Regions from separate parts of the Dickeya aquatica genome, predicted to be linked through region 2. Evidence: predicted binding sites of a transcription regulator. Region 2 holds the regulator's gene; the other holds the start of a gene.
What was found. Region 2 encodes LexA, which represses DNA repair genes until DNA is damaged. Its sites were predicted from a motif close to TNCTGTATGTACATACAGNA; they were not measured.
Positions count from the first base shown of each region.

Region 1: DAQ1742_RS09390 (DNA translocase FtsK 4TM domain-containing protein) is a predicted target of LexA. The motif match lies at 1,932-1,951, and genes of this name have one in related genera.

Region 1 covers NZ_LT615367.1:2,083,208-2,086,629, forward strand. The annotation lists gene trxB (thioredoxin-disulfide reductase) at 1-896, opposite strand, end outside; gene lrp (leucine-responsive transcriptional regulator Lrp) at 1,401-1,895, shown strand; gene DAQ1742_RS09390 (DNA translocase FtsK 4TM domain-containing protein) at 2,012-3,422, shown strand, end outside.
Region 2 covers NZ_LT615367.1:602,065-605,486, forward strand. The annotation lists gene plsB (glycerol-3-phosphate 1-O-acyltransferase PlsB) at 1-704, opposite strand, end outside; gene DAQ1742_RS02750 (diacylglycerol kinase) at 833-1,198, shown strand; gene lexA (transcriptional repressor LexA) at 1,308-1,919, shown strand; gene zur (zinc uptake transcriptional repressor Zur) at 2,140-2,649, opposite strand; gene DAQ1742_RS02765 (pirin family protein) at 2,796-3,422, opposite strand, start outside.

The DNA of each region.
Region 1 (3,422 bases), 1.5 Mb from region 2:
GCAGAGGTGATAGCCTGACGGTAGATATGATCCATGACATCTCCGGCGGCAAACACACCCGGAATGCTGGTTTGGGTCGCATTTCCCTGAGTGCCGGACTGCACTTTGATATAGCCGTTCTCCAGCGCCAGTTGATCGCCAAACACCGCAGTATTCGGGCTATGGCCGATGGCGATGAATACGCCGGCCACGGCGAGCTGCTCTGTAGCCTCACCCGTCGCCTCACGCAGACGCACACCGGTGACACCCATTTCATCGCCCAACACTTCATCCAGCGTACGGTTGGTGTGCAGCACGATATTGCCGCTATCAACTTTGGCCATCAGCCGGTCAATCAGAATTTTTTCCGCACGGAAGCTGTCGCGGCGGTGAATCAGATGCACCTGCGCGGCGATATTAGACAAGTATAACGCCTCTTCTACGGCGGTATTGCCACCGCCGACCACGGCCACTTGCTGATTACGGTAGAAAAAACCGTCACAGGTGGCGCATGCGGAAACGCCTTTGCCTTTAAAGGCCTCTTCAGAAGGCAGACCCAAATAACGCGCCGATGCACCGGTGGCGATGATCAGTGCATCACAGGTGTATTCATCGCTGTCGCCAAACAGACGGAAAGGGCGGGTTTGTAAGTCAACGCGGTTGATGTGATCAAACACAATTTCGGTATTGAATTTGGTGGCGTGGGCGTGCATACGCTCCATCAATAACGGCCCGGTAAGTTCATCCGGGTCGCCCGGCCAGTTTTCGACTTCTGTGGTGGTCGTCAACTGACCACCTTTTTCCATTCCGGTGATCAGTAACGGATTTAAGTTTGCCCGCGCAGCGTAGACTGCGGCGGTATAGCCTGCCGGGCCTGAGCCCAGAATCAATAATTTACGGTGTTTGGCAGTGCTCATGGATTCCTCATTCACTCGAACGGACGATAGGGTCGATTGTAAGGAAATTACCTGCGTAAAAAAGTGTGGCGGAATGTTGTTAGCTATCGGTTCAATCGTTGCGGAATATTGACAGCATTAGCGTAACGGCGCATCGACTCCGTTCAGAGAGGATGCTAACGGTATTAATGTGTAGTAAAAATACTTCTGAAAGCGCTCATCTGGCACTTTCTTCTGATTTTAATTGTTTTGCTTTGACAATCGGCTGCGCTTTTGCGAAAACATCCTTGGAAGAGGAAATTTTTTGTATGTGAATAGTTAAATGCTCCAGCTTTTAGGGCATACCATCAGCCTTGTCGCTTATCGAAATCGTTTTGCTGGCAGATAAAGCGCTGATGGAATGTAGCCGGGACAGTGGATTATCGCGTTACAAAAGGCAGGGGTCTTCTTTAGGGGTGGCTCTGATACATTGAAGTTGGACAGAGACAGCGATTAAACAGGGAAGGGTAAAGAGAGACAATAAGAATGGTAGACACAAAGAAACGACCGGGAAAAGATCTGGACAGAATCGATCGTAATATTCTGAATGAATTACAAAAAGATGGGCGTATTTCCAACGTAGAATTGTCAAAGCGGGTTGGCCTGTCGCCAACGCCTTGTTTAGAGCGCGTTCGTCGCCTGGAGCGTCAAGGGTTTATTAACGGTTATACTGCGTTGCTGAACCCGCATTATCTGGATGCATCACTGTTGGTATTTGTTGAAATTACCCTCAACCGTGGCGCACCCGATGTATTCGAGCAGTTCAATGCCGCAGTGCAGAAACTAGAAGAGATTCAGGAGTGTCATCTGGTATCCGGGGATTTCGATTATCTGCTTAAAACCCGTGTACCGGATATGTCAGCGTACCGTAAGTTGCTGGGTGAGACGCTATTGCGTCTGCCGGGAGTGAACGATACCCGTACCTATGTGGTGATGGAAGAAGTGAAGCAGAGCAACCGGCTGGTAATTAAGACCCGCTGACAGCATGGGTGCACAACCCGCTAAATTCAGTTACACTCCTGTTAATTTGTACAGTATGCGCCGGGTAAATCTCGGCGTTTTATCATGAAACATTTACAGGAAACCTGGAGAGACGCTTGAGCCAGGAATATCAGGAATATACAGAAGAGAAAGAGGTGACACTGAGTAAACTCAGTGCGACCCGGCGCTTACTGGAAGCGATATTGATAGTGGTCGCGCTGTTTGCCATTTATCTGGCAGTGGCGCTGCTCAGTTTCAGCCCTTCCGACCCGAGTTGGTCGCAAACGGCCTGGCATGAGCCGATTCATAATCTGGCAGGCGGGGTCGGTGCCTGGCTGGCGGATACCCTGTTTTTTATTTTTGGCGTACTGGCGTATGCCATCCCGGTTATCATGGTGTCGTTGTGCTGGGCTGTCCATCGGTTGCGCGGGCAGCGTGAATCACTTGATTATTTCGCCCTGTCACTGCGTCTGATTGGCACGCTGGCACTGATCCTCACCTCTTGTGGTCTGGCGGCTCTTAACGTTGATGATATCTATTATTTTGCTTCCGGCGGTGTCCTGGGAAGCCTGTTGAGCAGTTCGATGCTCCCCCGTTTTAACAATATCGGCTCAACCATGCTGCTGTTGTGCGTTTGGGCGGCGGGGTTAACGCTGTTTACCGGCTGGTCCTGGCTGGCGATTGCAGAGAAAATCGGTGCTGGGGTAATGGCCTGCCTGACGCTATTCAGCGGTCGCCGTCGTGATGACGATTTCTACTATGCTGACGACGACGACACCCACGAGCCAACTGGAGCGACGGAGCCAACGGCGGCAAAGTCTGTTGCTGAAAATCGTGACCAGTTACCACTCTCTTCGCCGACCGCTGCGCATCATGACGACGATGATGAGGATGCGCTGTTCTCTGCACCCAGTGTGGTGGCGCGAGCGGTGGCTGATGCCACCGACGCGGCATTAACCGCGCCAGTATCGGTAACGGATGTCACACCGCCTGGTGCTGCCCCCAGCGACGCTTCATCAAGTCGCGTTGCCGCTGCATCAGCGGTTGCTGTACCAGCAGAAAGCACCTTACCACCGATGCCTGAGTCGGCAACGGCGTTGCCGGTTAAACCGGCTGTACAGAGCGTATTACCGCCAGGGCCGTTGCCCATCGAGCCGGTGCTTCCGGCGATGACTGCTTCAGCAGAGATAGCATCATTATCTGCGCCATCGGGTGCTGTATCGGCACTGTCTGCATCAGCAATGGCGGCATCGGCACCGATTACGTCAGCACCGATCGCATCGGGCCCAGTCATCTCTGACTGGCAGCCACTGTTGGTTCAGCCTGATGAGCGTATTGCTCGTTCAGTCAGTACCCTGGCACCCGCCACTTCTCCAGTGGCATCGGTATTCTCTACCCAACCTGTGCCAGAACCTGACGTGAAAACTCTCGCGCCGGAGGTGAAAAAAACTGCCGCTGTCAGCCCGATGTTTACCGCGGCGGAGGACGCGTCTAATCCTCAGGTTAAACGTGGTATGGGGCCAGAAC
Region 2 (3,422 bases):
GCTTCATCATCAATCGCCTTGGCAATGGCACGAGAGGTAAGCAACTGATTAAACAACGCCTGACGCACTGGCAGTCTTGGGCCGACGGCTGCCAGCCGCAGGCGGGAGAAGTGCATGCGAGCGACGCGTGCCAGCTTGTGGGCAATCGTCTTGTCAGTACCATGCTCTGTCGCCATATAGCGCAGTGATACCGGCACCGAAAAACGCACGAAGCTGTCACGCCCCAGCCACAAAACGGCGAAAAACTTCTCGATACCGTTCAGCAGGCGCAGGTGCGGCGCGTCCTGATGCTGGCCTTCACGACCCGGCGAGCGGCCAAACATAACCGCGACAGGCACCATTTGTATATCCAGCTCTGGGTTGTTGCGATGCAAATCCAGATAGTCATGAAACAGTTTGATCGACTGCTGTTTCGGCACGTAGTAGCGAAACAGGCGTGGGCCATCGTTAACAAAAACGTAGCTCGGCAGGGTTTTGCCATCGATTTGCTGCGGTTGCAATGGGTCTGGCAAATGTAATTCCAGACACTTGGTGCGCAACGTCAGCAGGTCTGCCTTAGAGCTATAAGGCAGCACATAAAATATCGGTCTTGAGGGATCCAGACGTTGTTCGTTAACGGGATCCTGCGGAATAACCTTACTCTTTACTAAGAGTTTTAGAGGGAAATTCAGTAACTTGTAGTAAATTTTACGCCAACCTGACATAACAACCAGAAGCCTCTTGTTAGCAACGCGCGCCAAGGATACCAGAAACCCAACAGGATATCTGTGGTGATGCAATCATGTGGACGCGTTAAAATTGCGGCCAATCACAAATTACAGGTGGAGTCATCATGAATAAGACAACAGGAATTACCCGCATTGTCAAAGCCGCAGGGTATTCGCTACAGGGCCTGAGGCAGGCGTGGCAACATGAAGCAGCCTTTCGACAGGAGTCGGTTTTGCTGCTTGTTGCGGTGCTTGTGGCGAGTGTCTTGCCTGTTTCAACCATAGAGCGGCTGTTGCTGGTCGGGTCGGTGGTGTTGATAGTGCTGTTTGAGCTGGTAAACAGCGCTATTGAAGCGGTGGTAGACCGCGTTGGTCTGGACTATCACGAACTGTCGGGGCGGGCAAAAGATATTGGTTCTGCGGCGGTCTTTGTCGCCTGTGTCTTGGCCGCGATCGTCTGGGTATCACTGTTATGGAGCCGTTTTGCGTGACGGTTTGCATAATCGTCGAAAAATCCGTGCAATAGCGATATCACGGTTCCCATTGGCACTTTCCCTGTATATACTCACAGCAAAACTGTATAAACAAACAGGGGGCGGAATGAAAACCTTAACCACCAGACAGCAACAGGTTTATGACCTGATTCGTGATCATATCGCGCAGAGCGGTATGCCGCCCACCCGGGCAGAAATTGCCAGTCAGCTTGGTTTCCGCTCACCGAATGCGGCGGAAGAACATCTCAAAGCGCTGGCACGCAAAGGGGTTATCGAGATTGTTACCGGGGCGTCTCGTGGCATCCGCTTGCTGATGGAAGAAGAGGATCTCGGTTTGCCGCTTATTGGGCGCGTTGCAGCCGGTGAACCGTTGCTGGCACAGCAGCATATTGAATGTCACTATCAGGTTGACCCTGCCATGTTTAAACCCAGCGCTGATTTTTTGCTGCGCGTTAGCGGTATGTCTATGAAAGACATTGGTATTCTTGATGGTGACTTACTGGCAGTGCATAAAACACAGGATGTACACAACGGGCAGGTCGTTGTGGCACGTATTGAGGATGAGGTCACGGTTAAGCGCTTGAAGAAACAAGGCAATGTGGTGCAGTTGCTGGCGGAAAACAAGGATTTTGCGCCAATAGTGGTTGATTTGCGCGAGCAGGCTTTCTCGATTGAAGGGTTGGCTGTTGGCGTGATTCGTAACAGTGACTGGGGGTAAACCCCACGCAGATTCATCGGCCGACATTAAGCAAGCGAAGGCAAAGCTGAAAGTAAAGGAAACGGTGCAGGAAACGGCAGAATGTCAGAAGTGAATGTAGCGGGCAGGGGCATTTCAGCAATATCGTGATAGAGCGGAAAAACCGTGTGAAGCATCGCGTTACTTCACACGCATGTCGCCACGTCACGCCAGCTTCATCATGACAAGCGGAGCGGATACGTCAGCGTTTTTTCACCACAATGCTGTGATCGTGGGTGCAACTGTCCCGGTGCTCACATGACTCCACTTTTTGACACTCGTCACATAACCCATGCGCTTCCACAATACTGTGGCGCAGTGCGAATCCTGACTGCCTGGCTAACTGTTGCAATGTTTCTTCAACGCCTTGTGTCTGGCGTTCTGTGACGTGACCACAGCGGTCACAAATGAACAGTGCAGAGGTGTGGCTGTGCTCTTCGAAATGATGGCACAGGACATAACTGTTCGTGGATTCTACTTTGTGGATGAATCCTTGCTCCAGCAGAAAATCCAGCGCGCGGTAAACGGTCGGGGGTTTGGCCTGCGGCTCCGAGAGACGCAGCAGATCCAGTAAGTCATAGGCACTGATCGCACCGCTTTGCAGGGCCATCAAGCGTAACACCTCCTGCCGCTGTGGTGTCAGGCGTACATTACGTTGCTGGCAAAGCTGTTCAGCCTGGGCAAGGAGAGTGTCCGGATTGGTTGAATCCATAGCAGTAACCCTGAAGCGAGTTTGAGATAATTCGCTATCTTACCATGACTGAATTAAAACACCGAGATACCACCCTCAGTGCAAGGAAAAGCAGCCTGAGCGCGGTGGTGCGCAGAGTCTGAACACTGCTTTGCCGATAGCTGTTATCAGGCGGCAAGGTCTATCAATAACAGCCGTGCCTCAGTTTGTGCTTTAAGAGTGAGGGTGTTTTCTTGTTTTACAAATGCGCCATCACCACAATGGAGCAGGTTTGAACAGGAGTCTGGCTGCGCGGGGGAATCGTTATCTGATGTCTCGTTACCCTGAATACGGACGGTACCGTAGATAGATTGCAGATAGGCCCGGCTGCCATGCAGTGTCAGGGTATGTTCGGTATCCGCTGCCAGGTTCAGATGGTGTATCCATACCTGCTGGCGCAGATGAAGCCCGGTGTCTGTTTCCTCCGGTGAGGCCAGCAACTGGTGAGGGGTATCGACTAAGCTGGTGCGCTGCACGCACTGATTTTCCCGCATCGGGCAGGCATCCAGCCACAACTGGATCCGCGTCAGGGATGTGTCTTCACTGATATTATGTTCGCTGTAGCTGACATGCGGTTGCGTGGCAAGTAACAAGGCTTCACCGGCTTTAGCCCTGACATGGTTGCCGTTGCTGTCACGGTATTCCGCCTCACCTTGCAGCAAAATATTCAGCACGTCTACGCGCGGATACGTGCGGGGCTGAAAGGCTGCACCCGGAGCCAGCACTTCCTGATTGAGCACGCGCAGCGAGGCAAA